Regions from separate parts of the Variovorax glucosi genome, predicted to be linked through region 1. Evidence: riboswitches for the same ligand, from Rfam matches in the RefSeq annotation. Region 1 holds a riboswitch; the other holds the start of a gene.
What was found. A riboswitch is a leader RNA that binds a small molecule or an ion and turns the genes downstream of it on or off. The one in region 1 is predicted to bind cobalamin.
Positions count from the first base shown of each region.

Region 2: it holds a riboswitch for cobalamin, as region 1 does, so the genes downstream of both, ACSFA3_RS03465 (TonB-dependent receptor domain-containing protein) here and cobM (precorrin-4 C(11)-methyltransferase) in region 1, are expected to answer to the same signal.

Region 1 is NZ_JBPJZE010000003.1:340,151-343,963, reverse strand. Features, by position in the region: gene recX (recombination regulator RecX) at 1-345, shown strand, start outside; gene ACSFA3_RS16330 (hypothetical protein) at 473-841, shown strand; cobalamin riboswitch at 845-1,111, shown strand; gene cobM (precorrin-4 C(11)-methyltransferase) at 1,271-2,137, shown strand; gene ACSFA3_RS16320 (sirohydrochlorin chelatase) at 2,134-3,123, shown strand; gene ACSFA3_RS16315 (precorrin-8X methylmutase) at 3,101-3,793, shown strand; gene ACSFA3_RS16310 (cobalt-precorrin-5B (C(1))-methyltransferase) at 3,793-3,813, shown strand, end outside.
Region 2 is NZ_JBPJZE010000001.1:714,648-718,460, forward strand. Features, by position in the region: gene ACSFA3_RS03465 (TonB-dependent receptor domain-containing protein) at 1-1,885, opposite strand, end outside; cobalamin riboswitch at 1,962-2,212, opposite strand; gene ACSFA3_RS03470 (DUF904 domain-containing protein) at 2,251-2,496, shown strand; gene ACSFA3_RS03475 (cell division protein ZapA) at 2,493-2,867, shown strand; gene ACSFA3_RS03480 (sulfite exporter TauE/SafE family protein) at 3,087-3,813, shown strand, end outside.

The sequences.
Region 1 (3,813 bases):
CTGGCTGCGGCCCTCGATGAACTGGCGGCCAAGGATTTCATCAACGAGGCGCGGGTCGTCCAGTCGGTGGTCAACCTGCGCGCGCCGCGCATGGGCGCCGCGCGAGTGCGTCAGGAACTTCAGCAGAAAGGCATTGCGCCCGAAGCGATCGCCGAAGCGGTGGCCGATCTGCGCGACTCCGAACTGGCGCGTGCCCGCGACGTGTGGGGACGTCGTTTCGATGCGCCGCCCGCGGATGCAAGGGAGCGAGGCCGCCAGATGCGTTTTCTGATGGCCCGCGGATTCGCAGGAAGCACGGTTTCAAAACTTTTCCGTTTTGACGCTGAGGCGGATGCAGACATCTGAATCAGTTGATCGAAACTTGTAATTTCCAGCTCGAACTGAACAAATGTAAAGATCGACTGATAAAGTTCGTGCTCATTGCGACGGCTCGGTAGGAGTCGATTTTGACGACTCAGCCGGAGGTGTTGGCATGGACAATTTCTCCAAAGGTCATGCGACCGAGAAAATTCTTCGTTCATGGACTTTCTGGATCCACACGCATCTGCGAGAGGAATGCCAGGAGTACATGGAGAACTACAAGCTCAAGGAAATGAACGCGGCGCCGGGCAACGAACGAGCGACCGCCATCTTCCGTGACCTCTGCGACGGCTCCACTGAAGTGGCCGTGATCTCGATCTGGGAATCGATGGAAATGATCCGCCGTTTCGTCAGGACCGAACACCAGCCCTCGATCCATCCGGACGACCGCAAGAAGCTGCTCGACCGCGATCCCGTCGTACGGCACGAGGTGATCACCGACGAGCACGTTTTCTCGTTGATGCCGGCCGAGTGGCGCTGATACACTGCGCCCGAGTTGTCAGGTGTCCTGGCGCTTCCTGGAAACGGGGAAGCGGCCAGGGTGAAACGGGAAGTCGGTGCGCAGTGGTTGAACGATGCCACGCCATGCCGACGCTGCCCCCGCAACGGTAAGCGAGTCGAAAGCAAGACCCCGGGATCCGGTCCCGAACCACTGTGTCACGAACGGCATGGGAAGGTGGTGCTTGCAGGAACGCACATCTCGTGCCTTCCGCTCGCGAGCCCGGAGACCGGCCTGACGACAAGCGCATGACCTTGCGGTGGGCGAGGATCGGCGGGCGGACGAATGGCGTCCGGCTCGATGCAACGCCGCATCCGCCGGAATCGCTCCCACCGACGCCTCCCGATTTCCCTCTCTCCGCCAGGTCGTACCGACCATCGAACGCGCGGCGGGCGCGGAGGGATCCATTTCATGAACGAGCGAAGCATCGCTCCAAGCGACGCGCCATCCGGGCCACCCGGCTCGTCCACGCCGGGAACCGTCTGGTTCGTAGGCGCCGGTCCGGGCGATCCGGAACTCATCACCGTCAAGGGCCGCGGCCTGATCGAACGCGCCGGCGCCGTTCTGTTCGCGGGCTCGCTGGTGAGCGAGGCGGCCACGCGCTGGGCGCCGGCCGATTGCGTTATCGCCGACAGCAAGGACATGACGCTCGAGCAGATGTCGGCCTGGCTGATCGCGCAGGCCGCGCGTTGTGAAACCGTGGTGCGTCTCCAGACCGGCGACCCGGGCCTCTACGGCGCGCTGATCGAGCTGGTGCAGCCGCTGGACGCAGCGGGCGTGCCGATCGCGGTGGTGCCGGGCGTTTCTTCGGCGATGGCGTCGGCGGCTGCGGCGGTCGAGAGCCTGACGCTGCCCGAAGTCACCCAGACCGTGATCTTCACGCGCGTCGAGGGCCGCACGCCGATGCCCGAAGGCGAATCGCTCGAAGCGCTGGCGGCGCACCACAGCACGCTGTGCATCTTCCTGAGCATCACGCTGATGGGCAAGGTCACGGCCGCGCTGCTGGCCGCCGGCTGGTCGCCCGATGCGCCGGTGGTGGTGGTGCACAAGGCCAGCTGGCCGGGCGAGGAAAAGATCGTTCGCGGCACGGTCGCCACCATCCAGGCGCTCTGCCGCGAAGCCCGCATCGCGACCCAGTCGATGATCATCGCCAGCCCCAACCTGGGCGCGCGGCAGTGGACAACGCTCGCCAAATCCAAGCTCTACGACGCGAGCTTCACCCATCGATTCCGGCGTGCCAGCGTGCCCGCCGCCGACCTCGTCCAGGACACCCCATGAACACGACCACGACACCCAGCGAAACCATCCTTCTGGTGGGCCACGGCTCGCGCGAAAAGTCAGGCAACGACGAGATCGAGGCCTTCGCCGCGCAATGGCGCGAACGCCGGCCCGGCTGGCGCATCGAGGTCTGCTTCATCGAGTTCTCCGAGATCACGATGAGCGAAGGCCTGCGCCGCGCCGCCGAGGGCGCGCGGCGCGTGGTCGTGGTGCCGCTGATCCTGAACGCCGCCGGCCACGTGAAGATGGACATTCCGCAGGCCATCGACGGCGCGCGGCTCAAGTTCCCGTTCGTGCAGTTCGCATACGCGCCGCACCTCACGGCCTGCGATCCGATCCTCGCGATCCTGCGGCGTCGCCTCAAGGGCGCGATGCAGGCGCTCGACATGCCCGACCCGACCACCACCGGCGTGGTGATCCTGGGGCGCGGATCGTCGGACCGGCAGGCCAACGGCGACATGGCCAAGATGGCGCGCTGGCTGATGGAGGAAACCGACCACGAGCTGGTCGACCTCGCCTTTACCGGCATCACCTATCCGCGCCTGGAGAAGGCCGTGCAGCGCCAGAGCCTGCTGGGCATGACGCAGGTCGTGGTGCTGCCGTACTACCTGTTCAACGGCACGCTGGTCGAACGCATCGCGCGCCAGGTCGAGAACCTGAAGACGCAGTACCCGACGATCCGTTTCATCTCGACGAAGTACTTCGGCTTCGAGCGCGAGATCTTCGAGGTGCTGGAGCAGCGCGTGCTCGACCTGCGCCGCGGCATGCCGATCGCGCTCATGCCCTGCGACGGCTGCAAGTTCCGCGACTTCGCGGTCGAGAACGGCATGGGCGGGCATCACCACGACGACGCGGTGCCGCACAACCACGATCACGACCATGCGCACGATCACGCGCATCCGCATCCGCATGCCCATCCGCATGACCACGCGCACGATCACGGCCATGACCATGGACACGCACATGACCACGCGCCCGCCCGTTGAGTCTCGCGCGAACGTCGTCACCGAGCAGCTCACCGCTGCCGGCCGCGCGATCGAGCACGACTCCTTCGCCGTGATCGACCGCGAGGTCACGTCGCACGCCTACACGGCCGAGCAATGGCCGGTGGTGCGCCGCATGATCCACGCGAACGCCGACTTCGACTTCAACGGCCTGACCGACTTCCATCCCGGCGCCATCGATGCCGCCGTTGCCGCGATCCGCTCGCGCGAAAGCCGCGTGGTGGCCGACGTCGAGATGATCTGTGTCGGACTCTCGGAACCGCGCCTGGGCCATTTCGGCATGGACACGCACCAGTTCATCAGCGACGAGGACGTGATCGCGCAGGCCAAGGCCGAAGGCACGACGCGCGCGGTGCAGGCGATGCGCAAGGCGCACCGGCTGGGGCTGGTCGACGGCGCGATCGTCGGCATCGGCAATGCGCCGACCGCGCTGATCGAGATCGTGCGGCTGATCCATGAAGAGGGCGCGCGCCCGGCGCTGGTGGTCGGGATGCCGGTCGGTTTCGTGTCGGCAGCCGAGTCGAAGGATCTGGTCGCGCTGGAGCACGAGGTGCCGTGGATCGTGATCCGTGGGCGCAAGGGCGGCTCGACGCTTGTGGTGGCCGCTATCCATGCGCTGCTCGGGCTAGCGGAGGCACGCGAACTCGCATGATGATGAAGAAGGACGCGCCC
Region 2 (3,813 bases), on a different contig from region 1:
AGTCCTTGTCGCCGACGTTGTCGATGCGCGCGATCAGGCTCAGTTCGCGCGTGAGCTGCGTGCTCGCCACCAAGTTGAATACCGTGTAGCCGCCGAGCTTGCGAAGGTTCGCCGCATCGTCGTAGCGCATGCCCGAGGTCTGCATTTCAGCGCCGAGGCGCCATCCGGCGACATCCCAGTCGGCGCCGACCGTGCCGTGCTTGCGCGCGCGGCGGGCCAGCTGGTTGCCGGTCGAAAGATCGCGCGGGTCCTGGAAGTCGGCCGATGCGCGCAGCGTGACGGCGCCGATGCGATGGCCGGCGGAGAGCGTCACGCCTTCGTACTCGGCGCGCGCGGTGTTGCCGTAGCAGCCGCCGAATCCCGAGACGACCGCGTCGGTGCAGGCGAACGAGCTGGTGTCGAAGGTGATCAGGTTGGTCACGCGGTTGCGGTAGGCGACGATGCCCGCGTTGGTCGCACCTTCTGCATAGCGCAGACCGACTTCGATGTTCCGGCCCTGCTCGGGCTGCAGGCCGGCGACGCCGTATTCGCTGAAGCGCTGGTAGAGCGTCGGCGCGCGGAACGAAGTGCCGGCAGATGCGGTGATACGCCATTGCGGCGTGATCGCAAATCCGTAGCCGGCGCTGCCGGTGGTCTTGCCGCCGAATTCGCTGTCGTCGTCGTGGCGCACATGCAACTGGACCGAGTGCGGGCCCTGCACGAAACCGTAGCCCAGCGCGAGCGCGTTCTGCGAGCGCTTGCCCGTCAGACGATCACCGAACGCAGTAGCTGCGTTGTCGAGCTGGTCTTCGCGCCGTTCCAGCGCAACGGTCGCCGAATGCGGGCCGAAGCGGAATTCGTTCTGTAACAGGTAGTTGCGCAGCTGCGTCTCGGTCCGATAGAACGACGGGTTGGTCTCGTAGGTGCTCTTGCTGTCGGTGACCTGCAGACGCGTGCTGTAGATGTCGTTCCATTTGGCGATCCAGGCCGCGCCGACGGTGCGCAGCGTGTTGGCATTGGTGTCGTCGGGATATCTTGCGAGGCGGACGGGAGAACGCGTGTCGTAGCGCGAATCGGTGTCGCTGCGCAACATCGTGAGTTCGACTCGCTGCGATGGATTGATCCTGAAGCCGAGCCGCGCGTTGGCCGAGGTGATGTCGTAGCCATCGCGGTCGGGGCTGTAGAAGCCGTCCGCAGCGAAGGTTCCCGTGCGCACCAGATTGCGCAGGCGCTCCGGCCGCACATCGAAGCCGTCGCTGATTTCTCGCGAGACCCCTAGCGAATAGTCGAAGGCGTTGTCCGGCCCGGCCGAGCCGCTGACACCGGCTTCGCCCCGGCGCAGCTTGTAGCTGCCGATACCGACGCCGACATAAGGCATCGGCTTGCCGTCGCCGCGCTTCGTGAAGAGCTGGATCACGCCGCCGATGGCGTCCGAACCGTAGACCGCCGCAGCCGGGCCGCGCAGTACTTCGATACGGTCGATCTGCGACAGCGGAATGGCTTCCCAGGACACGCCACCGGTCGTCTGCGAATCGATCCGGACGCCGTCGATGTAGACAGCTGTGAAGCGCTGCTCCGCGCCCCGAATGAATACGCTTGTGGTGTTGCCGATGCCGCCGTTGCGCACCATCTCGATGCCGGGCAATCGCGCCAGGATGTCGGCGACACCGGTCGCGCCGCTGCGCTCGATGGTCGCTCGGTCGACGATGGAGACGTCGCTCACCAGGTCGGACAGCGGCTGCGCCACGCGTGCCGCGGTGACGACCGTTTCGCCGAGCGAGGGCGCGGCGGCCATGGACTGCGCGACCACCGGAAATGCGGTAGCGACGGCCAGAGGCAGTGCGGCCAGCCGAAGGCAGGCGCGCGCGGACAGGCGACCGCCTGAAGAAGAAACTTTGTGTGTCATGGAACCGATCTCGAGAACAGGACCCTGTCCGGCTTCCCCGCCGGACATCTGGGTGTCACGACGGCAAGCGCGAGCGCACGCCGTCACCTCGTTGGCCGGTATCCGGGCTGGCAGACCAACCTTCGCCGCCTTCCCAGGCACCTGTTTCAGGGCGCCCAGTGGCTGATTGACGAAAGCGGCGCCGTTCGATGTCTCGACGGCGCCGTCTGCTTGACCGTTGCGGGGGCAGCGCAGGTTGACCGCTGCCCGATGGGCTCTGGCTTCCTGCTTCCCGTTGAACTGCGCCGCCTGAACAGCGGCACGAGCACCAACGCGGCGGATTCTAAAGCTGCCGACATATAAAGGCACCCATACAATCTCCGACCATGCCCGTCACGAGTCCCATCGACCAGATCGCCGAGCGCGTCGAACGTCTGCTCGTTCGCCACGAAGAGCTGCAGCGCACCAACGCGTTGCTCCAGCATGAGGTCGAGTCGCTGACGCGCGAGCGCGACGCGCTCCACGCGCGACTCGTTGCGGCAAGAACCCGTGTCGATGCACTCCTTCAGCGACTTCCGGCCGATGCGCCGCACGCGTCTCCCACTCCTCCGCAGGATTCCACCGCCTCATGAAACAGATCGAAGTCCAGATCATGGACCAGAACTATCTGCTCGGCTGCCCCGAGGGCGGCGAAGCCGAACTGCGCGAGGCGGTCGAGCGGGTAGACACCGCCATGTGCAAGATCCGCGATGCCGGCAAGGTGCGCGCGCGAGACCGCATCGCCGTGCTCGCATCGCTCAACCTGGCCTACGACCTGGGCCAGCAGGTGGCTGCGACGTCTGCTGCGCTGATCACCATGGCGGTGGCCGCAGCGGAGAAGTCGGAGAGCGCGGATGACTCGGCGAACGGCGACGCTTCGCACCCCGATACCGACGAAGCACGTGCAGCCCAATTGGTCCAGCGGCTGGACCAAGCCCTTGCCGGCGACAGTCATTTGCTCTGAATGAATACGCACGCCGCCGTATCGGCGCCTAGAATCCGAAGTGTCTGCGGTGTGTGTCGGGCTTAATATTTCCTTGTTCCAATGCTCTCCGGAGCCGGGCTTGGTACATCGCTCGATGGGCGTGATCATCTCGCGTCAGATGAACCCGAAGTCTTGCTGCCCTCGCCCACCTGAACCCTGGTTCAGGATGCGGGTCCGGTGCACATCCGCAGACACCTTATGTTGCTAGAACCTTCGCTGATCGCCGAACTCGCCGCACTCGGGCTCGTCAGCGGATTTCTGGCCGGATTGCTAGGCATCGGCGGCGGCATGCTGATGGTGCCGTTCATCACCTACATCATCGGCCAGCGCGGCGTTCCGGCCGATCTCGCCGTCAAGATGGCCATCGCCACATCGATGGCGACCATCGTCTTCACCTCCATATCCAGCGTGCGCGCACACCACAGGCGCGGCGCAGTGCGATGGGACATCGTCCGCCGGCTGGCGCCGGGCATCGTCATCGGCAGCCTGGCGGGCAGCCTCGGCGTTTTCGCGCTGCTCAAGGGCTCCGTGCTGGCCATCGTCTTCTCTCTTTTCGTCGGCTTCTCGGCGACGCAGATGTTTCTCGACCGCAAGCCCAAGCCGGCGCGCCAGATGCCCGGAACCGCCGGTCAGCTCACGGTGGGCGGCGTCATCGGGTTCGTGTCCGGACTGGTCGGCGCGGGTGGCGGCTTCATCAGCGTGCCGTTCATGGCCTGGTGCAACGTCTCGATCCACGCCGCAGTCGCGACAAGCGCGGCGCTCGGCTTTCCGATCGCAGTCGCGAACGTGGCCGGTTACGTCATCAGCGGCCAGTCGGTGCAAGGGCTGCCGCAAGGCGCTTTCGGCTACATATGGCTGCCGGCGCTGGGCGTGATCGCTGCCTGTAGCGTGCTGACGGCGCCGCTCGGCGCGCGGGCCGCTCACA